DNA from 2 places in the Cryobacterium sp. PAMC25264 genome. Region 2 is predicted to be linked to the other one. Evidence: predicted binding sites of a transcription regulator. Region 2 holds the regulator's gene; the other holds the start of a gene.

Region 1 (15,321 bases), 1.9 Mb from region 2:
TCGAGCGCATCCGTGAGCACCTCGACGGGCCAGTCGCTGGCCCGCACCGTGCGGGATGCGGTGATCGGCAAACCGTGCGCCACCGCCATCTTCTCGGCAGCCTCGGCGATCTGGCTGGGCGTGCGGTAGTTCACCGTGAGTTCCTCCAGTCGCCACCGGTCGGCCTCGAAGGAGGCCTCCAGCACGGGCGCGAGGGCCTCCCTCCAGCTGTCGGCCGCCGCCGCGGCGGCGGCCTGGGCGATGTCGCCGACGATGGTGAACGAGCGGCGCGGGCCGCGGCGCATGAGCAGCCGCCACTGCATCGGCGAGAGTTCCTGCGCCTCGTCGACGATCACATGCCCGTAGGTCCAGCTGCGGTCCAGCGCGGCGCGCTCGGCCGTCGTGGCCCGGTCGCCGAGCTCGGCGAAGTTGTCGGCGAGGGCCTTCGCGTTCACGAGTCCCTTGACGTCCATGTTCTTGATGGCCAGCTCGGCGTTCTCGATGTCGCGCTTGCGCTGTTCCTTGGCCTCGCGCTTCTGAGCGGCGTCGACGGCGCTGTACTCGCCGAGGTGCTCGGCCGCCTCGTCGAGCAGCGGGATGTCGGCGATCGTGAACTCGGCGTCCCGGGTGCGGTAGAGCAGGGCGCGCTGGGCCGCCCGCCAGCGCGGGGTCAGCTCCTCAAGCCACTGCGGCCGGGCGTAGAGGTCCTGCACCAGCTTTTGCGGGGTCAGCGGAAGCCAGGCCGTGTTCAGCGCCACCCGCACGTCGTCGGCCAGGCGCAGGTCTTCGCGCAGCATGGGCAGATCGGTGTCGTCCATCGACCGACCCTGCTTCTGCAGCTGCTCGAGCCATTCCCGGGCCAGCGAGTTGAGGGCGTGTTTGACGAAGACCACACGGGCCTCGTTGTGCGGCTTGCCGCCCACGCGGGCCCGGTGGATGGCGGACTCGATCAGCTGGGGCTTGAGTAGCAGCGTGTCGCCGTTCACGAGGAGCTTCTGGGTGCCGGCCGGCACCTTCTGCCGGCTCTTCACGGCGCGCGCGATGAGGTCGGCCATGAACGTCTGGCCCTTGAGCGCGGCGACGGCCGGCGCATCCTCGTGGCTGGCCTCGACCCCGGGGAACAGCTGGCCCACCGAGGCGAGCACCACACCGGTCTCGCCGAGCGACGGCAGCACCGCCTCGATGTACTGCAGGAACGAGGTGGATGGGCCCACGATGAGCACTCCGGCGTTCTGCAGCCGGTCGCGGTGCGTGTAGAGCAGATAGGCGGCGCGGTGCAGGGCCACGGCGGTCTTTCCGGTGCCGGGCCCGCCCTGGACGACGAGCACGCCGTTCAGCCCCGAGCGGATGATGCGGTCTTGCTCGGCCTGGATCGTCGAGACGATGTCATTCATGTGGCCGGTGCGCTGGGCCGTGAGCGCCGAGAGGAGCGCCCCTTCGCCCTGGTGGAGACCGGCGGTATCGCCCTCGAGCAGCGCTGCATCCAGGATCTCGTCTTCGATGCGGATAATGCTGCGGCCGCTGGAGAGCAGGTGCCGGCGGGACCGGGCGCCCAGCGGAGTGGCGGCGGTGGCTTGGTAGAAGGCGCTGGCCTGCGGCACCCGCCAGTCGAGCAGGATCGGCTGCAGGTTCTCGTCCCGCAGGCCCACCCGGCCGATGTATCGGTACACGGGGATGCCGTCGTCGTCCTCCGGGGCGGTCTCCAGGCGGCCAAACGCGAGCCGGTCGTCCACCTCGCGCAGCTGCACGATGCGGTCTTCGTAGGTGCGGGCGAAGGTGTCGCGCTCAGACCTGGACTGGTGGTTGCCCCCGACGTCGAGCATCCGCACGGCCTTCAGCTGGTCCTCGGCCTCGCGCTGCAACGCGTCGAGGCGCGCGTACAGCGTGGCGACATAGTCCTGTTCGCGCGCAAGCTCCTGATCGACCACTCAAACACCCCTCAAATCAAACGACCAGTTTAGCCGCTGGCGGTGCGAGTGGGTTTCGTCCCCCGATCGGGAGACGGTCGAGACCGAGTCCGTCATGCGGCCGAAATGTGACCGGCATAGAAGCTCCCTACATTTGGAGAACCGGATTCCGTAACTAGTCGCGGAAAGAGCCCGAATCAAAGGGGTAGTAAATGAGTGGAAATGCCATGCGCCTGCAGGCGATCAGGGACGTCGAGGCCTATGTGCCTCCGGCCGTCAGCTTCACCGACACCGAAACGCCCGGCCAGATCTTCGGCGAGAACGTGTTCAGCAGCGTCGTCATGCAGAAGCGGCTACCGAAACTGATCTACAAGTCGGTCATGGCCACGATCGAACACGGCGCCATGCTCGACCCCCTGGTGGCGGATGCCGTCGCCAGCGCCATGAAGGACTGGGCGATGGAGAAGGGCGCGTCGCACTACGCGCACGTGTTCTACCCGTTGACCGGCCTCACGGCCGAGAAGCACGACAGCTTCCTCGAACCGGTCGGCGACGGCACGGCCCTGGCGGAGTTCGCGGGCAAGACTCTGGTGCAGGGCGAACCCGATGCATCCAGCTTCCCTAACGGGGGCCTCCGCAACACCTTCGAAGCCCGCGGCTACACCGGCTGGGATGTCACCAGCCCCGCCTACGTGCTGGAGAACCCGAACGGCAACACCCTGTGCATCCCCACGGTGTTCGTCTCGATGACCGGAGAGGCCCTCGACCACAAGACCCCGCTGCTGCGATCGCAGCAGGCGATGGGCGAGCACGCCGAACGCATCCTGCGACTGTTCGGCCACGACAAGCCAGCGAAGGTCGTCTCGTTCTGCGGTCCTGAGCAGGAGTACTTCCTGGTGGACCGGCACTTCTTCCTGGCCCGTCCCGACCTGCTGAACTCCGGTCGCACCCTGTTCGGCGCCAAGCCGCCCAAGGGCCAGGAGTTCGACGACCACTACTTCGGCGCCATCCCCGAGCGGGTGCTCGGCTTCATGATGGACACCGAGCGGGAGCTGTTCAAGCTCGGCATCCCCGCCAAGACCCGGCACAACGAGGTAGCGCCCGGCCAGTTCGAGATCGCCCCGATGTTCGAACGCGGTAACATCGCGGCCGACCACCAGCAGCTGCTGATGACGACGTTCAAGGCCATCGCCAAGAAGCACGGCATGGAGTGCCTGTTCCACGAGAAGCCGTTCCAGGGCGTCAACGGGTCGGGCAAGCACGTCAACTTCTCGCTCGGCAACAACCAGCTGGGCAGCCTGCTCGTTCCCGGCGACACCCCGCACGACAACGCCCAGTTCCTGGTCTTTTGCGCTGCGGTCATCCGGGCCGTGCACAAGTACGCGGGCCTCCTGCGGGTTTCCGTAGCCTCAGCCACCAACGACCACCGGCTCGGCGCCAACGAGGCCCCGCCGGCGATCATCTCGATCTTCCTCGGCGACCAGCTGGCGGATGTCTTCGAACAGATCAAGAACGGCGCCGCCACCTCCTCCAAGGGCAAGGGCAGCATGATCATCGGCGTCGACACCCTCCCGGTGCTGCCGACCGATCCCGGCGACCGCAACCGCACCAGCCCGTTCGCGTTCACCGGTAACCGGTTCGAGTTCCGCGCTCCGGGCTCGATGCAGACCGTGAGCGGCCCGATGGTCACCATCAACACGATCATGGCCGAGTCGCTGGACTACATCGCCACCGACCTCGAGGCGGCCGTGGCCGCGGGCACCGACTTCGACGAGGCCGTGCAGTCGCTGCTCACGCAGATCATCACCGATCACGGCGCCGTCGTGTTCAACGGTGACGGCTACTCGGATGCCTGGCCGATCGAGGCCGAGAAGCGGGGACTTGCGAACCTGCGCACCACGCTCGACGCCCTGCCCGAGCTCATCACCGAGCCGGCCATGGATCTGTTCGAGAAGTACAAGGTCTTCAACCACCGGGAGATGCACAGCCGGTACGAGATCGGCCTGGAGCAGTACGCACTCACGATCGGTGTGGAAGCCCGCCTCACCCTGGAAATGGGCACCACGCAGATCCTCCCCGCGGCCGTGCGGTACCAGACCGAGCTGGCCGTCAACGTCGGGGCGCTCTCGGCCGCGGGAGTGGACGCCGACACCGCGCCGCTCCTCGCCGTGACCGGCCCGGTCGGCGAGCTGCGGAAGGCCCTGGCCGGCCTGAAGGCCGCGCTGGATGCCGAGACCGGACATGAGGCGCTGGCCGAGGCCGAGCACGCCCGGGATGCGCTGCTGCCGGCCATGGCCGCCGTGCGCACGGCCGCGGACGCGCTCGAGGACCTCGTCGCGGACGACCTGTGGCCGCTGCCGACCTACCAGGAGATGCTCTTCATCCTGTAGCCCTCGACGGAGCGCACGACAGAGCCCCAGCCGGATCCCATCTGGGTTCCGGCTGGGGCTCCTGTGTGTCGCCGTTTAGGCGGCCAGCGGCATCCGGGCCGGCTCGGCCGCCACCGTGAGGGCGCTGTCCTTCACGCTCACCGCGACGATGCCGCCGTCCCCGAGGGCCGAGGCCACCAGCAGGTCGGCGATCCGGTCGTCGACCTCGCGCTGGATCACCCGGCGGAGTGGACGGGCGCCGTATTCGGGCTCGTAACCGTGCTCGGCGATCCAGTCGATCGCCTCGTCGGTCACCGTGAGGGTGTGGCCCTGGGCCTGCACCCGGCTCTCGGTCTGGCTGAGCAGGAGCCGCACGATGCGGCGCAGCTGGGTCTGTTCGAGCTTGCGGAACAGCACGACCTCGTCGATCCGGTTGAGGAACTCAGGCCGCATGGCCTCACGAAGCTTGGCCATCACCCGGTCACGCAACGCCTTCTCCGAACCGAAGCCGTTGCCGGCACCGTCCAGATCGGCGGTGAAGCCGAGCGCGCCGCTGCGGCTAGCCAGTACCTCGGAGCCGATGTTCGACGTCATGATCACCACGGTGTTGCGGAAGTCCACCGTGCGACCCTGACCATCGGTGAGCCGGCCGTCGTCGAGCACCTGCAGGAGCAGGTTGAACACGTCGGGGTGCGCCTTCTCGATCTCGTCGAGTAGCACCACCGAGTAGGGGTTGCGCCGGACGTGTTCGGTGAGCTGACCGGCCTCGTCGTAACCGACGTAGCCGGGAGGGGCGCCGACCAGACGACTCACGGTGTGACGCTCGCTGAACTCGCTCATATCGAAGCGCAGCATGGCCTTCTCGTCGCCGAAGAGCGACTCGGCCAGTGACTTGGCCAGTTCGGTCTTGCCCACCCCGGTCGGGCCGAGGAAGAGGAAGCTGCCGACCGGACGGTTCGCATCGCCCATGCCGGTGCGGTTGCGCCGAACGGCCTTGGCGATCACGGTCACGGCGTCGTCCTGCCCGATGACCCGCTCGTGCAGGTCATCCTCGAGCCGGGCCAGGCGCTCCCGGTCACCCGCAGTGAGGCGGCTGGCCGGAATGCCGGTGGCCCGGGCGATGATCGCCGCGATCTCGGCCTCGTCCACCACGGCCGACGGACCGGAGTCCTCGCCACCCTGGCTGACGACGGCCGCGTCGATGGTCGCCGCGATCGTCTCGGCCTCGTCGCGCAAGCGGGAAGCCTCCTCGTACTGCTCGGCAGCGACCGCGTCGACCTTCGCCGACTCGAGTGCCGCCTGCTTCTCGCGCAGCCCGTCGACATCCACGCGGGAGCCGAGGGCCAGGCGAGCCCGGGCGCCGGCCTGGTCGATCAGATCGATGGCCTTGTCCGGCAGGAACCGGTCCGGGATGTACCGGGCGCTCATCTCCACGGCGGCGCGGATGGCGGCATCCGTGTAGCGCACCGAGTGGTGCTCGGCGTAACGCTCCTGCAGGCCGGCAAGGATCTGCACGGCATCCTCGATGCCGGGCTCCCCCACCCGCACGGGCTGGAAGCGTCGTTCGAGGGCCGGGTCCTTCTCGACCTTGCGGTACTCGTTCAGAGTGGTGGCACCAACGACGTGCAGCTCACCGCGCGCCAGGCGGGGCTTGAGGATGTTGCCGGCGTCCATGCCGCCCTCGCCGGAGCCGCCGGCGCCCACGACGGTGTGCAGCTCGTCGAGGAAGACGATGATCTCGTCGCTATGAAGGCTGATCTCGTCCATGGTCTTGGTGAGACGTTCCTCGAAGTCGCCGCGGTAGCGGGTTCCGGCCAGCATGGCGGGCAGGTCGAGCGCGATGACCCGCTTGCCGCGCAACTGCTCGGGCACGAGGCCGTCGACGATGGCCTGCGCCAGGCCCTCGACCACCGCGGTCTTGCCCACCCCGGCCTCGCCGATCAGCACCGGGTTGTTCTTGGTGCGCCGGGAGAGGATCTCGACGGTCTGCTCGATCTCGTCGCTGCGGCCGATCACCGGGTCGAGCTTGCCGGAGCGGGCGCGCTCGGTCAGGTCGACGCCGTAGGTGTCGAGCATCGGGGTGTCGGAGGTGCCGTCACCGACCGGGTTGCCGGCTGCGGCCTGGGCCTCGTCGGCCTCGGCCTGTTGGGCTCCGGCCTGCAGGGACTCGGCGGTGACGCCGGCGGCGGCCAGCACCTGGGCGGCCGGGGCATCCTGGTTCACCACGAAGGCGAAGAACAGGTGCTCGGGGTCGATGTAGGTGGAGCCGAAGGCGCGGGCGACCTGGTGGGCGTCGAGCAGGGCGCGCTGGGCCGATGGAGTGAGCGCGGGCGCCGAGGTGGCCTGCTGGTCGCTGGACTCGGGCAGGCGCTCTTCGGCGCCGGCCGCGATGGCCGCGGGGTCGCCGCCGGCGCGGCGGATCGCCGACGCGGCGGGCTCCTGCTCCACCATGACGCGCAGCAGGTGCAGGGCGTCGACGTGGGCGTGGCCGTGGTCGACGGCGAACTGCGCGGCCTGCACGAGAAGTTCGTGGGTGCGCCGGCTGAGCAGTCGGGTGATCTCAATGGGCCTACCGGACTGCGCGGAGCGCTGGCCCTGCAGGTAGCGGGCCAGGAATTCGTCGAAGGAACCGTTCTCGGATCCGGCCGGGCCGAAGTATGTAGGCAAAACAACCTCCTGGAAGTCAAAACGAGGAGGGATCCCGAAAGTTGAGCGCCCTCGACTCAAGTCAACGCCTGGGGTCATTTTTCATTCCCATCCGAAGCTGGGACTCCCCTGAGTCCGTCCGAAATCGCCGACCGCGACGGTCGAGCCCCTCGACGGCGGTCGAGCTTCTCGAGGTCGAGTGAGACGGTCCGCGCTCGCGCCCACCTCGTCGGTCGAGCCCGTCGAGACCCCGTGAGAGGATCTGCGCTCGCGCCCACCTCGTCGGTCGAGCCCGTCGAGACCCGGTGAGCGTCGTCGCCAACACGTTCGACTCACGGGATCTCGACAAGCTCGATCAACGTATTGGTCACGACCAACGAATGGGGTGCGACCAGCGGATGGGTCGCGACCGGCGGCCGGGCTAGGAGGTGAGATCGGCGCACTCCGGGGCCGCCCGGAATGCCTGGCCGAGGGTGCTCGACGTGTCGTTGATGGCCGTGGTGACGGTCTGCACGGTGCCGGCGACACTGTTGAGCGCGTCTCCGGTGTCGCCGACCACTGTGGCCAACGCGTCTACCAGGGCTGCCCCCGTCGTGCCCTGCACCTGGCTGGCGCTCGCCTCCAAGGTCTTCAGAGACTGGTCGACGTTGTCGATCGAGTCCTGCACGGCGAGCAGTTCCGGATCGTCGCCCAGATTCTCCGGCGGCGACTTCACGGTGTCGACCAGGTCCGTGGCCGATGCCGAGACTGTGTCCATCTGCTTCGAGATGGCCGTTCCCACCGAATCCCCACCGGTAGCCGCGGCGGCGGCCAGGCCCTGGACATCCGTCTTGAGCGTGGTGATGTCGCCGCAGACCGTGCCCGCCCAGGTCACCTGGGCCGCGGTCGGCGGGGAGGCGGTCGGCGGGGAGGCCGTGGACCCGGCCGCGGCAGTCGGCGAACCTGTCGCCGTCGGGCTCGGCGACGCGGAATCGCCGCCGGCAGTGCAGCCGGTGAGAAGCACCAGCAGCACCACGAACACGATGGGCTTGGTCACGGGGTGCTCCTCACTCGGTTGTCGGTCACTGACTACTGAGTGTCGTCTTCGCTTCCCAGCTCGATGTCCAGGTCGAGGGCTTCCGCGATCTTGCGCGCCGAGGACATCAGTCGCGGCGTGCCCACGATGGGAGCCACGGCGACGAGAACATCCTGGACGTCATCGACCGTCAGTCCTACCTCCGCGGCCGGTCCCACGTGGAGGAGGTACGAGGCGACGGGCGCGTCGACCGCCGCGAGGGCGGCGATCCTGGCGATCATCAGGGTGCGTGGGTCGAGCTCGGTGCGGGCCAGCGACACCGCGTTGATCTCGGTCGCCGCATCGAGCACCGGGGTTGTTCCTCTAGCCATGGGTAGCACTCCAATTCCCGGGCATCGCCCCGCTGTCGTCGATTCCTTCCGATGTCGGAGTCGCGCTGTCGGGTTCAACTCTCTCGCCCCGCAAACGCACGTCATCCGGCCTGTCGCCCCAGACGGTAGCAACCTATGTCGCCTGGGCCGATAGCCGGGCCGTGGAATCCTCCGAAACGGATGACACCGGATGGGCGCCGGCCGGAACCGGGATCAGCCGCGCTCGATCTCCCGGGCCAGTGAATCCAGCTCGGCGCCGCCGGCCATCAACCGGGTGAGTTCTTCGATGGTGATGCCGGCCTTGTCGAATTCGCCCAGGCTCGCGCCGCGGTTGAGCACCAGGAACCGGTCGCCGACCGGGTAGGCGTGGTGGGGGTTGTGGGTGACGAACACGACTCCGAGACCGTTGTCGCGGGCCCGTGCGACGTAGCGCAGCACGACCCCGGCCTGCTTGACGCCGAGCGCGGAGGTGGGTTCGTCGAGGATGACGACCCTGGCGCCGAAGTGAATGGCTCGGGCGATCGCCACCGACTGCCGCTCGCCCCCGGAGAGGGTGCCGATGGGTTGGTCGACGTCACGCAGGTCGATGCCCATCCGGCCCAGTTGCTCCAGGGTGATCGCCCGCATCTCGGCGACCCTGAGCCGGGAGAACGGCCCCACGCCGGCGCTCAGCTCAGCACCGAGGAAGAAATTGCGCCAGACCGGCATTAGAGGCACGATCGCCAGGTCCTGGTAGACGGTGGCGATCCCGGCGTCGAGGGCCTGCCGCGGGCCGGCAAAGCGCACAGTGGTTCCGTCGAGGAGAAGTTCGCCCGAGGAATGCGGGTGTACTCCGGCGAGGATCTTGAGCAGCGTCGACTTGCCTGCGCCGTTGTCGCCCAGGACACAGAGCACCTCGCCCGCCGCCACCGAGGTGGAGATGTCGCTGAGCGCGATGACCGAGCCGTAAACCTTGCCCACCCCGCGCACCTGCAGGATGGCCGTCTCCGCGGCGCTCATTCGCGCACCCCGGCCTGGCGGCGGACCGAGAGGTTGACCAGCACGGCGAGCAGAAGCATCCCGCCCAGGAAGGCCTTGAGCCAGTTGTTGTCCCACTGGGCGAAGACGATGCCCTGCAGGATCATGCCGTAGATGAGCGCGCCCAGCGCCGCACCGACGGCGGACCCGTAGCCGCCCGTGAGCCGGCAGCCGCCCACGACGGCGCAGATGATGTACACGAACTCCTGGCCGATGCCCGTGGTGGCCTGCACGGTCGCCACGTCGAAGAGCGAGAGCATGCCGACGAGCCAGCCGGCCGCGGCCGTGCCCATGAACAGGCCGATCCGGGTGCGCCGCACGGGAACGCCGGTCTGCACGGCGCTCTGCAACGCCCCACCGATGGCGAAGATCCAGTTGCCGTAGCGGGTGCGGAGCAGGATCCAGCTGGCGACGAGGGTGAGGCCGAGCCACCAGAAGACCGACACCTTGAGGTTCAGCCCGGCCACCGGGATCGTCGACCCGAAGATCGCCTTGCCGGCGTCGAAGCCGGGCACCGCGCTCATACCCTGGATGGCGACCTGGCCGGTCACAAGCTTGGTGCCGGCGAGGTTGATGCCCTGCAGGATGAAGAAGGTGCCGAGCGTAACGATGAAGCTCGGGATGCCGGTGCGAACAACGAGGAACCCGTTGAAGGCGCCCACCGCGAGGGCGATCAGCAGGGCGAGCACCATGGCCAGCCAGAGATTCATCCCCCACTGGGTGGTGAAGGCACCCACGAGCAGTCCTGTGGTGCCGGTCATGGCACCGGCGGACAGGTCGAACTCGCCGCCGATCATGAGCATCGCCACGGCGACGGCCATGATGCCGAACAGCGACGCCGAGTAGAGCCAGGTAGCAGCGCCGGCCGGGGTGAGGAACGACGTCGTGGCCAGGGAGAAGTAGCCGAAGATCGCCGCGGCGGCGACCAGCGCGCCCATCTCGGGGCGGCGCAGCAGGCGCACCACGGGGTGCGTCGCGGCGACCCTCTCGTCCCGGCGGGGTGGCGCGGCCAGCTGCGTCATCGCGTGCCGTTGCCGGCGAACTCGGCCACCTGGTCGGCGTTCTCCTGGGTCACGAAGCCCGGCCCGGAGTAGACCGGCAGGTTGCCGCCGACCACGTTGCCGTTCGTGTAGAACAGTTCGAAGAAGCTCACCGGCAGGTACCCCTGCAGGTAGGGCTGCTGATCGACGGCGAAGAGGATGCTGCCGTCGCTGATCAGCCCGGTGACATCGGCGGAGACATCGAACGTGCCGATCTGGGCGTCGCTGCCGGCCTCGGACACGGCCTGCGCCGCGGCGACTCCCACCGCGGAGTTGAGGGTGAGCACACCGTCGATGCTGGGATCGGCCAGCAGGGCGCTCTTGATGGTGTTCTGGGCATCCGCCACGTTGGCGATGTCGACCTGGAGGTTGCTCATGCTGCCGTCGAGGGTATCCGCGGCTCCGCGGCACCGGTCCTCGAGTCCGGCGTTGCCGGCCTCGTGGATGACGCAGATGACCTTGCCGGCGCCGGCCTCGGTGAGTTTGGTGCCCGCCCCCTGCCCGGCCAGGTATTCGCTCTGCCCGACGTGGGTGAGAGCGCCGACCGACGCGGACTCCTCGGCGCCGGAGTTGATGGTGATCACCGGGATGTCGGCTGCGGCGGCGTCCGCGAGGGCGCCCCGCAGGCCGTCCGGGTTGGCCATCGACACGATGATGCCGTCGACCTGGGCAGCGATGGCCGTTTCGATCAGTTGGCTCTGCTTCTGCACATCGGGGTCGCCCTGATAGGTGATCGTGGCCCCGTAGAGCGAGCCGGCTGCCTCGGCGCCGGACTTCACGACATCCCAGAACGCGTCGCCCGGGACGGAGTGCACGACGAGGGCATAGGTGCGGTCGGATGCGCCGGCGGCGGTACCGGCCGCCCCCGCGGACGCGATCGGCTGCCCGGTGCAGGCGGCGAGACCGGTGACGGTGAGCAGGGCGAGGGCGGCAGCAGCGCCGGAGCGGGCCCAGCGGGCAGGGATTCTCGACACGGTGCTTTCGTCCTTCGGTGTGGGCTGGCGGTGCGGGCTGGCGGTGCGGTCTACCGGAGTGTTCCCTGGGGAGAGTCCGGGCGTGTGCGTTGAGGGGCGACGTTTCGGGGCGCAGTCCACTTTAGGCCGCGGGCGACGCAGGTCACAGCCGGGGCGTCAAGCCTGACGGGCGGTCTGCTCCAGACCGGCCCGATAATCCGCCCACCACGCCGGGCTGCCCGACGGCAGGTTGTCATTGAGGGACCGCAGCCCGGCCGCCCCGTCGATCAGCTCACGCACGATGTCGGCATGACCGGCGTGCCGGTGAGTCTCGCTGATCAGATGCACCAGGATGCGATGCAGCGTCACCGTGTTGCGCTCGGCCGGCCACCACGCCACCCGGCCGGTTCCGTTCAGCGGCACGTCGGCGATGGTGGCGTCGGAGTGCGCCCACACCCGCCGGTACAGATCCACCAGGCCGTCCCGCGTTTCGTCGAGGGTGGCCCACATGTCGGCGTTGTCCTCGGCGCCGTCCTCCATCCACGGCATCGGCTCGGGGAACGGCCGGCCGAAGGTCGAGCCGAGGTACCCGGCCTCCACGCCGGCCATGTGCTTCACCAGGCCCAGCAGGTTGGTGCCGGTCGGCACCAGGGGCCGGCGCATGTCGTAGGGGCTGAGCCCGTCGAGCTTGAAGACCAGGGCCTCCCTGGCCTCCTGGAGATAACGGCGCAGGTCTCCGGCGTCAGCGTCTTCGGTCATGCGCTCCAGCCTTCCAGATCACCGCGCTGCGCGACAGTCCGGGCGAACGGCCAGGGAGAATAGAACCATGAGTGCAGCGGGCGAGTTCGTGGACGCCACTCTGCAACGCGAGAGCTCCTGGGAACGCGCGGAGGCCGACCGGTCCCGCTTGGGCGGGACTCTGGCCTTCTACGGCGCATCCGTCGGCGCGGTCCGCGGCACGGTGCGCGACGCCGGCCGGCGCTACCCCGCTCTCGACCACGACGACATCACGGCCCTGAGCAGCGAGCTCTGGGCCCTGCCTGTGTTCGAGCGACGCCTCGCGGCCGTCGTGCTCCTGCAAACCCATGTGCGGATGCTGCGCGCCTCCGACCTCACCCGCATCGAGGGGTTCCTGCGACAGGCTCAGCTGAGCGCCCTGGTGGATCCGCTGGCGATCGATGTCGTGCGCCCCCTGGTGACCGCGCTCACCGAGCCGACGCGTGGGCGGGCCGACGTGGTGCTCGACCGCTGGGCTCAGGATCCCAGCGACGGCCTGCGCCGGGCGGCTCGGCTCGCCTCCTCGACAGGCTAGGGCGTCACCACCAACTTGCCTCGCACACTGCCGTCCGTGAGCCTGGCCAGGGCTGTGGCGGCGTCCGCGAGCGGATAGACGGTGTCGATGACCGGGGTGACCGCCCTGCTCTCGATGAGACCCGCCAGGGTGTGCAGGTCGCGGTGCCGCACCGTCGCGGCGAGGCCGGTGAGTTTCTGGGAAACAAACGGCGAGAGCAGCAAGGCCCGGAGGGAGCGTTCGAAGCCACCGGTCAGCCGGCCGCCGCCCTCACCTCCCACGATGACGAGTGTGCCGCTCGGCGCGAGCAAACGACGCAGGGCGATGACCGACCGGTTGCCCCCGGTGTCGAGCACGAGGTCGTACCGCTCGCCAGATCTGGTGATGTCCATGCGAGCGTAGTCCACGACCACATCCGCCCCCAACGAGCGCACAAAATCGGCCTTGGCGGCGCTGCAGACGCCCGTCACCTGGGCGGACCAGGCGTGCGCGAGCTGCACAGCGTAGCCGCCGACAGCCCCGGATGCGCCGATCACCAGTACCCGCACCCCCGGGCCGGCGTCACGAACCGACGCCAGACCCTGCAGCGCCGTGACAGCGGAGACCGGCACCGCGGCCGCCTGCTCGACGGTCACCCCGGCCGGCCGGTGTGCCAGTGTGCCCTCACGGGCCACGGCGTATTCGGCCAGAGACCCGTCGCACACCCCGAAGACCTCGTCACCGGGCTGGAACCGGGTGACGTTGACCCCGACTGCCGCGACAGTTCCGGCGACATCTGTGCCCCGGACGCGTCGCCTGGGCCTCCGAAATCCCGTGGCCAGGCGCACCATCTCGGGCAGACCCGTCATCAGATGCCAGTCGCCGATGTTGACGCTGGCGGCCCGCACCTCGATGAGCACGTCGTCGTCGCCGGGCGTCGGCCGATCGATCCGGTCCAAGCGGAGAACGTCGGACGAGCCGTACCGATCCTGCACAAGGGCTCTCATGGGCGTCCTTTCGGATGCTGGCGGTGCGGGGCGGATGGGCGGCACGGCCGTGCCGCCGGTGTCGATTGAACACCCGCGTGACCGGAACCGCCACGCCGAGAGTCGTCTACGTCCTGGCCGAGATCTGCTGCAACGCCCAACTGTTGCCGTGCGGGTCGCTGAAGTAGGCGTAGCGGATGCCGCCGAGGTCGCTGACGTCCGACACGTCCACGCCGTTTCGACGCAGCGTGGCACGAACGGCGTCGACATCGTTGACGACCAGGTGCAGGTTCAGCACCGGAGCGGCATCCGGGGCACTGATGCCCACCCCGATCACGATGGAGCAAGCCGACCCCGGCGGTGTCAGCTGCACCACGCGCATCCCGTTGCCGGGTGACACATCGTGATCGAGGTGGAACCCCACCTGGTCGACGTAGAACGCCAGGCTGCGGTCAACGTCACTCGCCGGCAACGGCACCAATTCCAGTCGCATCTCCATAGTGGTCCCATCTTGGCACCCAGGAGGTCAGGAGTGGCCCAGCAGCCAGTCCAGAACGGCAGGGCACTCGTCGAGGATCGAGATGTGGCCGTCGTCCGGGTACTCCCAGAATTCGGCCTGGGTGCAGGTGCGGGCCAGCCACGCTCCGTGGGCGGGCGGAACCACCCGGTCACGGCCGCCCTGCACGATCAGCACGGGCACCGCCACAGCGGCCGGATCGAATCCCCACGGCCTCACGAACGCCAGGTCGTCGTCGATGACGCCATCCGGGCCCGCCGCCGACGCCTCCCCCACATCGTGGCCCAATGAGGCCCAGGCCCCGGCCAGCGTGGCGTAGTCACGTTCCACGAAGCTGGCCGGGTCGAACTTCGCCGTGGCTTCATAGTGCTCTCGGGAGGCGCGACCGGCCAGCGCCGACCGCAGAGCGCCGTCAGACGCCATCCCGGCGAAGAAGTCCAGGTCCTCGGTGTCGAGGGGCGCGAGGGAGGCCAGGCAGGCGGCGGCGATCACGCGGTCGGGCAGCAGTGCCGCGCAGGCCAGGGCGTGCGGGCCGCCGCCCGAGGCTCCCATCACCGCGAACCGGTCGAGGCCGAGGGCGTCGGCGATGGCCGCCACATCCGTCGCCGCGGAGGCGACCGAGCGGCCGGGCCTGGGCGTCGACCCGCCGTAGCTGGGCCGGCCGTATGAGACCAGGCGGATGTCCCGCGGGGCGGCAGCCGTCAGCAGCGGAGCGAGCAGCGCTCCGGTCTGCGGCGAACCGTGCAGCCACAGCACCGTGAGGCGGGGCCGGGCCCCGTCGCGGCCGGGGCTATCGATGGTGTCGTGCACCCTGATCACATGCCCATCGGGCAGTCGCAGATCGTGCACGGACACCATCGGGCCAGCGTAAGCCGGATTCCCCCGCCCGACCAGAGCGGCGCCTCAGCCGAGCGCCGGTTCCGCCTCCCGCGACTGCGCCTGGGCCTCGGCCGGCTCGGGCGACATCGACTCGGGCGACATCAGCGGGGTGATGTAGGAGAAGCCGGTGGCGCTGTTCTTGGTCATGGAGAGCACCAGGTCCATGTACGGCTCGAGCGCGGTGACCTTATCCAGCGGAGAGCCCACGATCAGCTGGAACCCGAGGCCCTTCCACGCTGCGACGGCCCGGCCGGCGAACTCGGAGTCGGACTTCACGAACCCCTCGTCGAGGAACACGGGCGCGAACCTCGGCCGGGTGCGGCTCTCGTCGCCGAGCTGGAACCGCAGGGCTGCTCCGACCACGAAGGCCAC
Region 2 (15,321 bases):
GTTGTCGTGGCCACCAAGGGCGGACACCTGCGCCCCGGCGACGGCAGCTGGTACGTCGACGGCCGTCCCGAGTACCTCAAGGAGGCCGCGAAGGCGTCCCTGCAGCGGCTCGGCGGCGACGCCATCGACCTGTACCACCACCACCGGCCCGACCCCGCTGTGCCCTACGCGGACTCCATCGGCGCCATCCGCGACCTGCTCGACGAGGGTGTCATCCGTCTGGCCGGCATCTCCAACGCCACCCCGGAGCAGATCCGCGAGGCCTACGAGATCCTCGGCGGCCGGCTCGCCAGCGTGCAGAACCAGTACTCGCCGGCGTTCCGCAGCAGCCAGCCCGAGCTCGATCTGTGCACCGAACTCGGTGTGGCGTTCCTGTCCTGGAGCCCGCTGGGCGGGATCAAGTCGGCCGCCGACCTGGGCACCCGGTTCGCGCCGTTCCAGCAGGTAGCGGATGCCCGCGGCGTGAGCCCGCAGGTCGTCACGCTGGCCTGGCACCTGGCCGCTTCCCCCCGGGTGATCCCCATCCCGGGGGCGAGCCGGCCGGAGAGCATCCGCGATTCGGCCCAGGCAACCGACCTCACCCTGTCGGCCGAGGAACTGGCCGCGCTCAACGCCGCCTGAGCCGCATCCTCGCGCTCTCACCGCACGACCAACACGGCGGCCGGGAATTCTCTCCCGGCCGCCGTGTTGTCTGTCAGTACAACCGAAACTGGAGCACCCATGACCGCCACCGTTCACCTCGCCCTGCAGCTCGACCCGAACGCGCTCGATCGCGCCGCGGCGGTGCTCACCGAGACCCTCACCGCCACCCGCGCCTGGCCCGGCAACGAGGGACTCGAGGTGATCGTCGACGACGCCGACCCGACACACGTGATGGTGGTCGAGTCCTGGGCCACCGCGGCCGACCACGCCGCCTACGCCGAGTGGCGCACCACCCCGGAAGGCGTCAGCCGGCTCGGCGAGATCCTCGCGGCCCCGCCCGTGAAGACGGTCTTCTCCGAGCGGATCCCGCTGGGCCTTTAGCCCCAGCCGTTGGCTCAGGCCGCCGTGCCCACCCGGTCGCCTGCTGCACCGAGAACCTCGGCACCGGTCCGCGCGGCGGCGACGTCTTCGAGCAGTTGCTCGAGGAACGCCGACGCGGCCGGGCTCGGCTCGTCGGCCACCGCGACGGCCACGGTCCACTCGGGAACGCTGGCCGGCAGCGGCACGGCCACGAGGTCGTCGGGCCGCTTCTGCGCGAAGCTCGTGGGCACGATGGCCACGCCGAGGTTGTAGCCCACCAGGTCGAGCAGCGGATGCACGTCGTTGACCTCCAGCGCCGCCCGGTACTCGAAGCCGGCCGCGGCGAACGCGCGCCGGGCGAGCATGTGCGCGCCCCAGCCAGCCTGGAAGCCGACCAACGGCTCGGCCCGGAGGGTCTCCAGGTCCACCTCGGCGAGGGACGCAACGGGGTGATCGGGGTGGCAGAGCACCACCATCTTCTGGCTGCTCAACGGGTGCAGGCGCACCCCGGGCGGGGTGTCCCCGGTGACCACAACCAGGGCCACGTCGGTCGTGCCACTTGCCACTCCCTCGATGAGCTCAACGGAGCCCACCTGACGCAGCCGCACCTCCACACCTTGGTTGGAGGTACGGAAGCGGGCGAGCTCGGCGGGCAGGTCCACGGAGCCCAGGCACGGCTCGGCGCCCACGGTGAGGCGGCCGCGCATCAGGCCGCGCACCGCGGCGACAGCGTTCTGGGCCGCGGCGGCACTCGCGAGCGTGCGCAGCGCATCCGCCAGCAGGGCCTGGCCGGCGGCCGTGAGCTCGACCCGACGGGTGCTGCGGATGAACAGCGAGGTGCCCAGCTCGATCTCGAGCGCCCGAATGGACGCGGAGAGCCCCGACTGGGAGATGTGCAGCAGCTCGGCTGCCCGGGTGAAGTGACGTTCGTCGGCGACCGTCACGAAGTGCTCAAGCTGGCGCAATTCCATTGTGCAAGTCTATGACTGAGTCCCTCTCTGCTCAGAACCTCCCGCTCTGACCCCACGCGGGCCCACCCCATCCGCGAACCGTGAGAAAAGCACCCAAAAACGCCCCCGGGAGGTGCTTAACTCACAGTTCGCGGGCCTGGAGAGGGCCTCAGTAGTCGATGCGACCGGCTCTGTTATGGAACTCGCCGGTGGGGCCGGACGGGCTCACGAGGGCTAGCGCCACCGTCGCATCCGTGCCCTCGGTGACGGTTTGGTGCCCACCGTGGTTATTGAAGTCCGTAGCGGTGTACCCGGGGTCGCTCACGTTGATACGGAAGGAGGGCAGGTTCTTCGCATACTGCACGGTGAGCGCGATGACGGCGGCCTTTGAGGCCGCGTACGGGATGGCGGGCACCGGGAACTCGTCATGTCCCTCGGTGGAGAGAAAACGCGGCCACCCGACTCCCGACGCGACATTAACGATCACCGGATGCGCCGAGCGGCGGAGCGCGGGCAGCGCGGCCTGGGTGACGCGCACGATCCCCAGCACGTTCGTGTCGAACACGTCGGCCATCTTCTCGGTCGTGAGGTCGTCGACACCGAAGGAAGTGCCCAGGATGCCGGCGTTGTTGACCAGCACGTCCAGGTCGGGCAGGGAGGCGAACAGGGCGTCGACGCTCGCCTGGTCGGTAACGTCCAGCTGAACGGGGTGGGCGCCCAGGTCGCGGGCGGCATCCCCGTTCGCGAGGTCTCGCATGCCGGCGTAGACGGTGTGACCGGCCTCGACGAGGCGGCGGGCGGTTTCGAGGCCGAGGCTTTTGTTTGCCCCGGTGATGAGTGTGAGTGTCATAGGTCAATGCTCTTGCCCGCACCGGGTTTCTCCCAGGCCCCACTCGACGGTGGGACTGCGAGTACCACGATGAATCACCCGGCCGCGGGCAGAATGGGGCCATGAGTGAATTCGCCGAGGTACTGCGAGCGTGGCGCGACCGGGTGCGGCCGGCGGATGTCGGGTTACCGTCCGGCGCGGGCCGGCGAACCACCGGGCTCCGCCGCGAAGAGCTCGCCGCCCTTGCCGGCGTGAGCGTGGACTACATAGTGCGACTGGAGCAGGGCCGGGCAGTCAATCCCAGCCCGCAGATGCTGGGTGCCCTGGCCCTCGCCCTGCGCGTGACCCCGACCGAACGCGATCACCTCTTCAGAGTCGCCGGCGTCGCGCCGCCTGCCCGCGGAACCGTTCCTCAGCACGTGACCGCCGGTGTGCAACGGATCATCGACAGGCTCGGGGACGTGCCGATGGCCGTGTTCACCGCGTCGCACGACATCCTGCTGTGGAATCCGCTCTGGGCAGCGCTGACCGGTGATCCGTCGCGTTACGTGGGTATCGAACGCAATCTGGTCTGGCGGCATTTCATGTGGGGCCACGAGGGAGTCGAGTTCGACGCCCAACACGAAGAGGACTTCGCCAGCGACCTCGCCGCTGACCTGCGCACGGCGGTGGGCCGGTACCCGCACGACGGCGCTCTGGCGCAGCTGGTGGCCCGGCTGCGCGCCGCGTCGGACGAGTTTGAACACCGCTGGGGCGAGGCGCGGGTGGCCGAGCATCGCTCGAGCCGGAAGACCGTGACCCGCACAGCGGTCGGCCCGATCAGCGTCGACTGCGACGTGCTGACGGTTCCCGGCGGCGACCTGCGCATCGTCGTCTACACCGTCGTTCCCGGCAGCGTAGACGAGCAGAAACTCGACCTACTACGGGTCACCGGCCTGCAATCGCTCACCACAGCCCCGCTGAGCGGGTAAGCGGATGGGCCGCGAAGCGAGCGCGCCCACCCGACCACGAACCGTGAGAAAAGCACCCAAAACACCCCCGGGAGGTGCTTAACTCACAGTTCGCGGGATCGGGAGGGGCTACCTGTCGAGGGGGCGCCAGATCACGATCTGGTTGGAGCGGCGGGTGCGGGTTCCCGCGCGCATCGAGATGACCTCACCGGCTGAACCGGCCGCGAAGACCCGGCGGCCCGGCCGGTTGAGCAGTTCATCGGCCAGGGCAGCTTCGAGGTTGCCGACGCGGTTTTGCAGTGAGCGCACGGTGTCCTCGAGCGCGAGAATGCGGCGGATGCCCTCCAGGCTCACGCCCTCTGCACCCAGGTCGGCGATCTCCCGCAGCCGGGCCACGTCGCGCATGGAATAGCGGCGCGAGCGGCCCGGCGTGCGGTCGGGGCTGACGAGGCCCAGGCGGTCGTATTGCCGCAGGGTTTGCGGGTGCATCCCGGCAAGCTCTGCGGCGGTACTGATCACGAAGACCCGGGTGTTCTCATCCATCGACGTTCATTACCCCTTGGCCCGGGCGATGAGCTCGTCGCGCGGGTTCTCCTTGGGCAGGGCCTCGTTGAAGGCGAGGAGTTTCTCCTCGGCGTCCTTCGACAGGTGTGACGGCACGGCCACCTGCACCACGGCGAGCAAGTCGCCGGTGCCCTTCTGGGTGACAACACCGCGGCCCTTGACGCGGAGAACGCGGCCGCTGGGGGTGCCGGGTGCCACGCGCAGCTTCACCGGGGGTCCGCCCAGGGTGGGCACCTCGATGGTGGCGCCCAGAGCGGCTTCGACGAAGGTCACCGGCACGTTCACGCGCAGGTTGAGACCCTCGCGCTCGAAGACCGGATGCTTGCGCACGGTCACGGTGAGCACGATGTCGCCGGGCTCGCCGCCATCCGGGCTGGGTTGCCCCTGCCCGCGCAGCTTGATCTTCTGGCCGTCGGCAACGCCCGCGGGGATCTTGACCTTGATCGGCCGGCCCTCCTGCGTCTGCAGGGTGATCTGATCGCCGTGGGTGGCCGTGATGAAGTCGACCGTGGTGGACGCGATGACGTCGCGGCCCTTACTGGGGCCGCCGAAACCACGGTAGCCGCCGCTCGGCGTGCCGAACCGGCCGCCGGCAGCGCCGGCGCCCTGTCCGCCACGGCCGAACATGCCACCGAGGATGTCGTCGAATCCGGCCTGCTCATAGGAGTAGCCCTGTTGCCGGGCTCCCCCGCCGAACATGCCGCCGAAGACGTCGTCGAACCCACCCTGCTGGCCGCCCTGGCCAGGGGCGGTGAAGCGAGCTCCACCGCCCATGGCACGCACGGCGTCGTACTCCTTGCGCTGTTCAGGGTCGCCGATCACCGAGTGGGCCTCGCTGATCTCCTTGAACTTCGCCTCCGCTGCGGGGTTACCCGGGTTGGAGTCGGGGTGGTACTTCCGCGCGAGCTTGCGGTACGCCTTCTTCAGGTCGGCGGCGGAGACGTCTTTCGAGACCCCGAGAACCTTGTAGAAGTCCTTGTCGAACCAGTCCTGGCTAGCCATCGCTCGGTACCTGCACGACGACCTTGGCTGCCCGCAGGAGCGAGGAACCGAGGTAGTAGCCGGTCTCGACGACATCGCCGACGGTTTCCACCTCGACGTCCGGGCTGGGCTGCTGGAAGATGGCCTCGTGCACGGTGGGATCGAAGACGTCGCCGACCGAACCGTACGGCTTGAGGCCGATGCGCTCGGTGCTGGCGCGCAGCTTCGCGGCGATGGTCGCGAAGGCGGTGTCGCCCTCGAGGTCGCCGTGCTTCTCCGCCCGGTACAGGTCGTCGAGCACCGGCAGCAACACCTTGACGACCTCTCCGGTGACGCGCTCGCGCTCGATCTCGCGGTTCGCCTCGGTGCGCTTGCGGTAGTTCGCGTACTCGGCGGTGACCCGCTTGAGGTCGGCGAGGTGCTCGTTCGAGGGGTCGTTGGCTTCGAGGGTGGCCGCATCCAGGATGTCCTGCACGGTCAACTCGTCCTCTTCGATGCCCTCGGCACTCGCGGCGTCAGGGGTTTCGCCCTGCTTCACCTCGGATGCCTCGGTCGCGCCGACCGCGGCGGCCAGCTCGGCCTCCGCGTCCGTTGCGGCATAGGACCCGCCCGCCGCGGGGGCGCCCGATTCGGGCGCTCCCGCAGCAGAGGCGGATTCTTCTTCGGGACGGTTCTCGTCCGGGCGCTTGGAGTCGCCCATTACTTCTTCGCTTCGTCCTCGTCGTCGACAACCTCGGCGTCGACAACGTCTTCGTCGGTCTTGCCGGCGTCGGCGGGCTCAGCGTTCTCGGACGCGCCGGACGCGGCATCCGCCTGGCTGGAGGCGTAGATGGCCTCGCCGAGCTTGCCCTGGCTCTCGTTGAGCTTGTCGAACGCGGTCTTCACCGCGTCGTCGTCGTCACCGGCGAGAGCCGACTTGAGAGCGTCGACGTCGCCCTGCACCTCGGTCTTGACCTCCTCGGGAAGCTTGTCGTCGTTCTCCTTGATCAGCTTCTCGATCGAGTAGGCGAGCTGCTCGGCCGTGTTGCGGGTCTCGGCGGCCTCGCGGCGGCGCTTGTCCTCTGCCGCGTGCTCTTCACCCTCACGAACCATGCGCTCGATGTCTTCCTTGCCGAGCGCCGTGCCGCCGGTGATGGTCATCGACTGCTCCTTGCCGGTGCCCTTGTCCTTGGCGGACACGTGCACGATGCCGTTGGCGTCGAGGTCGAAGGTGACCTCCACCTGCGGGACGCCGCGCGGCGCCGGCGCAATGCCGGTGAGCTCGAAGGTGCCCAGGTTCTTGTTGTCGCGGGTGAACTCGCGCTCGCCCTGGAAGACCTGGATGGCCACGGACGGCTGGTTGTCATCGGCCGTGGTGAAGGTCTCACTGCGCTTGGTGGGGATGGCCGTGTTGCGCTCGATGAGGCGCGTCATGATGCCGCCCTTGGTCTCGATGCCGAGGCTCAGCGGGGTGACGTCGATGAGCAGAACGTCCTTGCGCTCGCCCTTCAGCACGCCGGCCTGCAGCGCGGCGCCGACGGCGACGACCTCGTCGGGGTTGACACCCTTGTTCGGGTCCTTGCCACCGGTCTCGGCCTTGACGAGCTCGTACACGGCGGGCATACGGGTGGAGCCACCGACGAGAACGACGTGCGCGATGTCTTCGACCTTAACGCCGGCCTCACGGATGACGTCCTGGAACGGCTTCTTGGTGCGGTCGAGCAGGTCCTCGGTCATCTTCTCGAACTGGGCGCGGGTGAGCGTCTCGTCGAGGTTGGCCGGGCCGTTCTCCGTGAGGGAGAGGTAGGGCAGCTGGATGCTGGTGGACATGCTCGAGGACAGTTCCTTCTTGGCCTGCTCCGCGGCTTCCTTGAGGCGCTGCTTGGCGATCTTGTCCTTGGAGACGTCGACGCCGGTGGTTTCCTTGAACTTCTTGATCAGGTGGTCCACGATGCGCTGGTCCCAGTCGTCGCCGCCGAGGCGGTTGTCACCGGCGGTCGAACGCACCTGGATGGTGGAGAACTCGTCGTCCTTGCCCACTTCGAGGAGGGACACGTCGAAGGTTCCGCCACCGAGGTCGAAGACCAGGATGAGCTCGTCTTCCTTACCGCGGTCCAGGCCGTAGGCCAGGGCGGCCGCGGTGGGCTCGTTGATGATGCGCAGCACGTTGAGGCCGGCGATCTCGCCGGCTTCCTTCGTGGCCTGACGCTCGGCGTCGTTGAAGTAGGCGGGAACGGTGATGACGGCATCCGTCACCTTGTCGCCCAGGTACTGCTCGGCGTCGCGCTTGAGCTTGGCCAGGATGCGGGCGGAGATCTCCTGCGGGGTGTACTTCTTGTCGTCGATGCCGACGGTCCAGTTGGTGCCGACGTGGCGCTTGACCGACGAAATGGTGCGGTCAACGTTGGTGACTGCCTGGCGCTTGGCGGTCTCACCGACGAGTACCTCGCCGTCCTTGGTGAATGCGACCACCGAAGGGGTGGTGCGGAAACCTTCAGCGTTTGCGATGACGGTGGGTTCTCCACCCTCGAGAACGGCCACCACCGAGTTAGTGGTTCCGAGGTCAATGCCGACTGCACGAGCCATGTGAGAGTATCTCCTTCAAAAGATGGGGTTCAAGGCGTATTTCTAAGACTTGAGTGTTGCTGACTCAAGTGTGGCACCGGCGGAAAATCTCGTCAAGTTGATGCGGTCAAACTTGAGTCACAGAGGCTCAACTCTCAGCATCTTCACAACCTCAGGACCCCGGATGCCCCCGTGGGAGGCACTCCCAGGCGAATCCTGAGACAATATCGTGTGCCAGCCTTGCCCCCGCCCGACCCGATTGCGGACTCCGTGCGCCGGCGCGCCGTGCTCGCCAAGCTTCCGCGCATCTCCCGGCTCGACGGAACGGCCATCCGGGTTCTGCTCGTCGATGACGAAGACACCCTCACCACACTGGTGAGCCTTGCGCTCAGTTATGAGGGCTGGTTGGTGGATGTGGCGCACACCGGTCAGGATGCGCTGCGCGCGTACCGCGCCAACCGGCCGGACGTGATCATCCTCGACATCATGCTGCCGGACACCGACGGGCTGAGCGTGCTGCGGCACCTGCGCGACAATGGATCGAGCACTCCCACCCTCTTCTTGACCGCTCGGGACTCCGTGGACGACCGCATCATCGGTCTCACGGCCGGCGGCGACGATTACATGACCAAGCCGTTCAACCTGGAGGAGCTCGTGGCCCGGCTGCGCGGGCTGCTGCGCCGCGCCGTGCAGGCCGCGCCCGACGACGGCTCCCGGCTCGTGGTCGGCGATCTCAGCCTCGACGAGACCAGCTACCAGGTGCGGCGCGGCGAAACCGACATCATGCTCACCACGACGGAGTTCGACCTGCTGCGCTACTTCATGCGCAATCCGATGCGGGTGCTCAGCCGCGCGCAGATCCTCGACGAGGTGTGGAACTACGACTTCGCCGGCAAGGCGAGCATCGTGGACCTCTACGTGTCCTACCTGCGCAAGAAGATCGACGCCGACCGCGCGCCGATGCTGCAGACCGTACGCGGCGTGGGGTACCTGCTGCGGGCCGCCGAGTGACCACCCGCTGGAGCCTCCGGCGCCGCCTCGTGGTGGGCATCGCGGGTGTCGTGGCCAGCATGATGCTCGCCTCGGGCATCCTGAGCATTGTGGCGCTGGGTACCTCGACGATCACGGTGGCGGATGCGCAACTGACGGCCTCGATCTCGGCGTTGAGCCGTTCGGTCGACAAGTTCGGTCACAGCCCTGGCGCCGCCACGGATGGGATCGACCACAGCCGGGCGGGGCACAGCGGGGACGGTGACGCCGGAGGCGGCTACACCGACAAGGGCTACACCGGCGTCAGCCCGGGCGCCGATCAGCCGGACACCGCCGCCCGCGAGACCGGCGAGGTGCGTACCAAATCCCTCGTCGACTTCGTCGGGCACGGGCGCGGCAGCGTCATCGCCATCCTCTGGCGTGGCGATGTGGTCGACTCCGCCCTGTTCTCCGATACCGGAGCCGTGGTGCTCACCACGGATGTGGCCGCAGACATCGCTCGGTCGGTCGAGGCCTCAGGCGGCACGGCACCCAACCGCACCCTGGAGTTGGGCGAGCTGGGTCGCTACCGACTGGCCACGGTGGTCAACGACGGCGACGTGCTCGTGGCCGCCGTGCCCCTGGCCGCGGCCGACCAGGCGCAGCTGCGCCAGGGTGTGGCCATCGCCATTCTGACCGTGCTCGCCCTGATCGGAACCATCGTGGGCACGATCGTGGTGGTGCGACTGGCGCTCCGCCCGCTCGGCCGGGTGGTCGACACGGCCGTGGCGGTCACTTCGCTCAAGCTCGACGCGGGCGACCACGGCATCGCGCCCCGTGTCGCGCCCGCCGACACCGACCCCCGCACCGAGGCTGGCCAGGTGGGTGAAGCCCTCAACCAACTGCTCGACCACGTCGACACGGCGCTGAGTGTGCGGGCGGCGACCGACCGGCGCATGCGCCGGTTCGTCACAGATGCCTCGCACGAACTGCGCACTCCGCTCGCCGCCATCCAGGGCTATGCCGAGCTCACCCGGCAGGACAGCGCGGAGCTGCCCGAGGTGACCGAGTACTCACTCGCGCGCATCGAGTCAGAGGCCCGGCGGATGAGCTCGCTCGTGGCCGACCTGCTGCTGCTCGCCCGCCTGGACGAGGGACAGGACCTCCACGTCGACGACGTTGACCTCGCTGACCTGCTCCTCACCGCGGTCAACGACGCCCGCGCCTCTGCACCGGGGCACACCTGGATCGCAGAGGTGCCGGACATGGCGGTCGTCGTGCGCGGCGACCGGGAACGGCTGCACCAGCTGCTGGTGAACCTGCTCTCCAACGCGCAGGGGCACACTCCGGCGGGCAGCATCGTGACCACCGCGCTGCGCGTGGGCGACCCGGGTCTGCCGGTGCAGCTGAGCGTGCGGGACAATGGCCCGGGCATCGACGCCGATCTGCTCCCGGTGATCTTCGAGCGGTTCGCCCGCGGCGACGCCTCACGGACCACGGGGTCGGTCGGCATCCGCAGCACGGGCCTCGGCCTGGCAATCGCCCAGTCGATCGCCGAGGCGCACGGTGGCACCATCCGGGCGTTCTCCTCCCCCGCCGGCACCACCTTCACGGTCGCTCTCCCCCTCCCGCCCGCGCCCTCCCGCCCCTCCCGCCCCTCCCGCGAACTGTGAGCTAAGCCCCGAAAATCCCCGGATTTTGGGGCTTAAGTCACAGCTCGCGTAACGTTTGGGCATGCCTCGCCTCGTTGTCGTGCTCCCGCTGGCGCCGCTGACGGTCGGCGCGAGCTTCGCCGTGGCCGAGTGGCCGCTGCACGTCACGGTCCTGGCGCCCTTCCAGACGGATGCCGCCCCCGCCGCCATCGGCGACGCCCTCCGTGCGGCCGTGGTCGGCCGGCCACCCCTCGCCCTCGTCGCCGGAGCCGACGAGCTGTTCGGGCGGAGCCACAACATCCCCGTCACGCTGCTCCTGGCGCACGCCGGGCTCGTCCGGCTGCGCGGCGCCGTGGTCGACGCCATCCGCCCGTTCGCCGCGGACCCCGACGAACCGGCCTTCGCCGGCCCGGACTTCCGCGCCCACGTGACGCACAAACCTCCTGCCAGGCTGCACCCCGGCGACACGCTCACGCTGAGCCAGATCGCCCTGGTCGACATGCTCCCGCGCGCGCACGCCGCCGGCCGCACGGTCCTGGCCGCCCACCCCCTCCGCGCCCCCACCATCACCCCTCGCGAACTGTGACTTAAGCACCTATAAACGCGGTTCTCCGGGGCTTAAGTCACAGTTCGCGGTGGACGGGTACCTCAGACCAGCCAGGCCTCCCGCCCGGTCAACGGCACCGGCTCGGGCCGCTCTGCAGTGGTCGTCAGGTCGATCCGTCGCCCCTCGGCAGCCGACTGCAGCAGGGCCGTCATCACGTCGAGGGAGTGCAGGGCCAGCTCGCCGGTGGCGCGGGCCGGCCGCATCGGGCTGGCCGTGACGAAGTCCAGCAGGCCCACCCCGCGGGCGCCCTCCCGGTAGCCGGCCGCGGCGGGCAGTGCGCGCCACTCGGTGGCACCCACCTCGAAGAGCCCGGTCTCGCCGTCGAACCGGTTGGGGTCGGGCACCGAGAGGGTGCCGGTCTCGCCGTGCACCTCGATCGGCGCCGAGCGGGTGGCCACCACATCGAAACTCGTCGTGATCGTGGACAGCACCCCGCTCTCGTGCTCCAGCACCCCCGACACATGCGTGTCGATGGTGACCGGGATCACCGTGCCGGCCCGCGGGCCGCTCTCAATGGTGCGTTCAGGGCGCAGCCGGCTGGACGCCCCGGTCACCGACCGCACCGGCCCGAGCAGGTGCACGAGTGCGGCCACGTAGTACGGGCCCATGTCCAGCAGCGGCCCGCCGCCGGCCTGGTAGTAGAAGTCGGGGTTGGGGTGCCAGCGCTCGTGACCGGGGGTCATCATGACGGCGGATGCGGCGAGCGGGCGGCCGATCAGACCGGCGTCCACGGCGTGCCGTGCGGTCTGTAGCCCCTCCCCGAGCACGGTGTCGGGCGCGCTGCCCAGGCGGACGCCGGCGGCGAGCGCGGCGGTCACCATGGCGCGGGCATCCGTCATCGTTGCGGCCAAGGGTTTCTCGCCGTAGACGTTCTTGCCCGCCTTGATGGCGGCCAGAGCGATCTCGGCGTGCGCGGCCGGGATGGTGAGGTTGAGCACGGTATCGACCTCGTCGCTGGCCAGAAGCTCTGCCACGGTGAGCGCCCGCGCGTGCGGCAGGGTTCCCGCGACAGCCCGGGCACGCTCGGCGTCGAGGTCGGCGACCGCCGTGATCTGCAACTGCGAGCTGCCCACGAGAGTCTCGAGGTAGGCGGTCGAGATGTTGCCGAGTCCGACGATTCCTAGGCGGTGCGGGTGGCCCACAGCATGCCCCTCTCGATGATGGTGCGCACGGACGGGTCGGCGAGAATATCCGGGCTGTGCCCAGGTGTCGTGACGACCAGGCGGCCTGCTCCCCAGAGCCGCGTCCACACCGCGGGTGAGGTGATCGGGCGGTGCCAGGGTTCCCAGGCGGGCGCCGGATGCGTGGTGGTGGCGAGCACGTCGATGAGATCGTCGTGCAGCACCCAGTACTGCTCCGTGGTGAGGTCGAAGTCGGCCAGCCCCGCGGTGATCGGGTGTTCGCGGCCGAGCGGGGTGATCTCCACGGTGTAGTCGAGGTAGTTGTTCTCCTGGGCGCCGTCGACGCGTTCCGCCGGCGGACGGCCCGGATGCGTGGCGAACTGGCCGCCGATCAGCTGCAGGTAGTCGGCCGAGGCGCGGAAGGAGTCGGCGATGCCGCCGTGCCAGCCGGTCAGGCCCGTTCCGGCCTCGACGGCGGCGCGGAGGCCGGCGACCTGTTCCCCCGTGATCTCGGACATGGTCACGCTCTGCACGATGAGGTCGACGCCGGCCATGGTGGCGGCGTCGGCGTAGACCTCTGGGGACTCCTCGATCTGCACGGCGTAGCCGTTGTCGGCCAGGAACGGCAGGAACATCTCGGTGGCGGCGACGGGATGGTGGCCGTCCCAGCCTCCGCGCACGATCAGGGCGCTCTTGTCGGTCATGATGCCTTCCGTTCCACTGTGGTCATTCGGGATGCGGCGCCCGCGCTGGCCTCGACGGCGTCGAGCACCCGCTGCACGTCCAGCGCCTCGCCGAAGCTCGGCGACGGCGCGGTTCCGGCGCCGATGGCGGTGACGAAGTCCACCACCTGGTGGGTGAACAGGTGCTCGTAGCCCAGCCCGTGCCCGGTCGGCCACCAGTTGGCGACGTACGGGTGCACCGGGTCGGTCACGACGATGCGGCGAAATCCCTCCGCCTCGGGGTCGGTGCCACGGCCGTCGAAGTACTCGAGTTCATTCATCCGTTCGAAGTCGAACGCGATCGACCCGGTCTCACCGTTGATCTCGATGCGGTTGGCGTTGCGGCGCCCGGTGGCCATGCGGGTGGCCTCGAAGACGCCCAGGGCGCCGCCGGAGAAGGCGGCGGTGAACGCCACGGCGTCGTCCACCGTGACCGGCCCACGGGCGGCCTGCTCGTCGGCGACGCCGCCGAGCCCGGCCGCGGCAGCGCGTTGCGGCCGTTCGGTGACGAAGGTGCGCATGGTCGCGGAGACCGAGGTGATGCTCTCGCCGATGAGCCACTGCGCGGTGTCGATGCTGTGCGCCCCGATGTCGCCCAACGCTCCCGAACCGGCCAGGGCTTTGTCGAGCCGCCAGCTGAGCGGGGCGTCGGGGTCGCGCAGCCAGTCCTGCAGGTAGCTGGCGCGCACATGACGGATGCCGCCCAACCGCCCCTCGGCGATGAACCGCCGCGCCAGGGCCAGCGCCGGTGTGCGCCGGTAGCTGAACCCGCACATCGAGAGCACCCCGTCGGCGGCGGCCTGCTCGGCGGCGGCGGTCATCCGTTCGGCGTCGGCCACCGAATTGGCCAGCGGCTTCTCGCAGAGCACGTGCTTGCCGGCCGCGAGGGCGGCCAGTGCGATCTCGGCGTGGCTGTCGCCCGGGGTGCAGATGTCGATCACGTCGATGTCGTCGCGGGCCACCGCCTCGCGCCAATCGGTGGACCAGTCCTGCCAGCCCAGGGTACCGGCGCGCGCGGCGGTGGTCTCCGGCGAGCGGCCCACCAACAGGGCAAGCTCGGGCTCGCACGGCAGGTCGAAGAACCGCGGCGCCGTGCGCCAGGCCTGCGAATGGGCCGCGCCCATGAACGCCGTTCCGATCAACGCCACCCGCAAGGGGTTCTTCCCGGCCATGCGCGCTCCTTCATTCGACAGCATCGTCCAACGGTTGTTCCCATCGAGAATGCCAGGGCGCCGCGCCGGAGGCATCTTTTTGCGCAAAAATAGGCACTGGAGAGGTGGTGCGGATGGCCGACACGACGAGGGTGACCCTTGGCGACGTTGCGGGGCGGGCGGGCGTCTCGATCACCACGGCGTCCCGCGCCCTGGCCGGCCGCGGCGACCTGGGCCGAGCCACCCGGGAACGGGTGCTCGCCGCAGCCGTTGCGCTCGGCTACGACCGGCGCACCTCGGCCCGAGGTAGGCCCAGCACGCACGACCCGCGCCTGATCGAGCTGGTGCTCGGGTCCTTCGGCAACGATGCGTGGACCGATGAGGTCACCGCCGGCGCCCGGCGCAGTGCCTTCGAGCACGGCTACGACCTCGTGCTCACCCTCGAGCGCGACAATCCAGCCGACGACTGGCCCGCCCGGGTCGCCACCCGACGACCCTCGGGGTGGTGCTCGGTCTGATCCGGCCCACCCGCCGGCAGCTCACCGAGCTCCGGGGACTCAGCATCCCGCTCGTGCTGCTCGACCCGCGCTCGGATCCGGGCGGCGAGCTGGCCAGCGTGGGCACCACCGACGACCAGGGCGGCTACGACGCCGGCGCACACCTGGCCGGCACGGGCCTGGGCCGGTTCGCCGTGATCAGGGGCACGCCGCGGTTCCGGTTCGGCAAGGCCCGTGAGGAGGGGTTCCGCCGGGCGATCGCCGAGCACGCACCCGGTGCCCCGGTCACCCGGCTGGACCTCGGCTGGGGCGGCGGGGACCTCAACGCCACGATCGCCGAGCTGTTTGCCACCGACCGGGCGCCGTTGGGCGTCTTCGCGTGCAACGACGCCATGGCCCTCTCCGTCTACCCTGCGGCGCGGCGGGCCGGTTTGCGCATCCCCCACGACATCAGCGTGGTGGGCTTCGACGATGACCCGCGCGCGGCCGTAGCCTCACCGCCGCTGACCAGCGTGCACCAACCGTTGGGCCAGATGGCCGCCCGCGCCGTGGCCCTGGTGCAGGAGCTGCGGGCCAGAGGCGGCGAGCACTTCGACCGCGTAGAGCTCCCCACCCGCCTCGTCGTGCGAAACTCCACCCTCCCCTCCCCCTCCCCCCTCCCCCCTCCGCGAACTGTGACTTAAGCCCCAAAAATCCCCGAATTTCGGGGCTTAACTCACAGTTCGCGAGCCGAAACGTCCCGCCGAAGACGGACTCGTTGTGCGGCTGCCGAGCTCGACCTT

Evidence for each region. Region 2 encodes HspR, which represses chaperone genes until heat shock. Its sites were predicted from a motif close to AAGTTGAGTCNNNNNGACTCAACTT; they were not measured.
Region 1: KY500_RS04995 (ATP-dependent Clp protease ATP-binding subunit) is a predicted target of HspR. The motif match lies at 6,961-6,985, and genes of this name have one in related genera.

Annotation. Positions count from the first base shown of each region.
Region 1 is NZ_CP080383.1:1,081,942-1,097,262, reverse strand. It holds gene KY500_RS05005 (UvrD-helicase domain-containing protein) at 1-1,907, opposite strand, end outside; gene KY500_RS05000 (glutamine synthetase III) at 2,099-4,276, shown strand; gene KY500_RS04995 (ATP-dependent Clp protease ATP-binding subunit) at 4,352-6,922, opposite strand; gene KY500_RS04990 (hypothetical protein) at 7,323-7,937, opposite strand; gene KY500_RS04985 (carboxymuconolactone decarboxylase family protein) at 7,970-8,287, opposite strand; gene KY500_RS04980 (ATP-binding cassette domain-containing protein) at 8,501-9,286, opposite strand; gene KY500_RS04975 (ABC transporter permease) at 9,283-10,326, opposite strand; gene KY500_RS04970 (substrate-binding domain-containing protein) at 10,323-11,318, opposite strand; gene KY500_RS04965 (DinB family protein) at 11,475-12,056, opposite strand; gene KY500_RS04960 (DNA alkylation repair protein) at 12,124-12,609, shown strand; gene KY500_RS04955 (NAD(P)-dependent alcohol dehydrogenase) at 12,606-13,574, opposite strand; gene KY500_RS04950 (VOC family protein) at 13,681-14,046, opposite strand; gene KY500_RS04945 (alpha/beta fold hydrolase) at 14,080-14,928, opposite strand; gene KY500_RS04940 (SbcC/MukB-like Walker B domain-containing protein) at 14,974-15,321, opposite strand, start outside.
Region 2 is NZ_CP080383.1:3,285,119-3,300,439, forward strand. It holds gene KY500_RS15305 (aldo/keto reductase) at 1-621, shown strand, start outside; gene KY500_RS15310 (putative quinol monooxygenase) at 721-1,023, shown strand; gene KY500_RS15315 (LysR family transcriptional regulator) at 1,038-1,973, opposite strand; gene KY500_RS15320 (SDR family NAD(P)-dependent oxidoreductase) at 2,122-2,802, opposite strand; gene KY500_RS15325 (helix-turn-helix domain-containing protein) at 2,904-3,752, shown strand; gene KY500_RS15330 (heat shock protein transcriptional repressor HspR) at 3,861-4,274, opposite strand; gene KY500_RS15335 (DnaJ C-terminal domain-containing protein) at 4,284-5,297, opposite strand; gene KY500_RS15340 (nucleotide exchange factor GrpE) at 5,290-5,976, opposite strand; gene dnaK (molecular chaperone DnaK) at 5,976-7,841, opposite strand; gene KY500_RS15350 (response regulator transcription factor) at 8,106-8,831, shown strand; gene KY500_RS15355 (cell wall metabolism sensor histidine kinase WalK) at 8,828-10,462, shown strand; gene KY500_RS15360 (2'-5' RNA ligase family protein) at 10,524-11,027, shown strand; gene KY500_RS15365 (Gfo/Idh/MocA family protein) at 11,090-12,190, opposite strand; gene KY500_RS15370 (ThuA domain-containing protein) at 12,169-12,873, opposite strand; gene KY500_RS15375 (Gfo/Idh/MocA family protein) at 12,870-14,063, opposite strand; gene KY500_RS15380 (LacI family DNA-binding transcriptional regulator) at 14,177-14,560, shown strand; gene KY500_RS15385 (substrate-binding domain-containing protein) at 14,548-15,222, shown strand.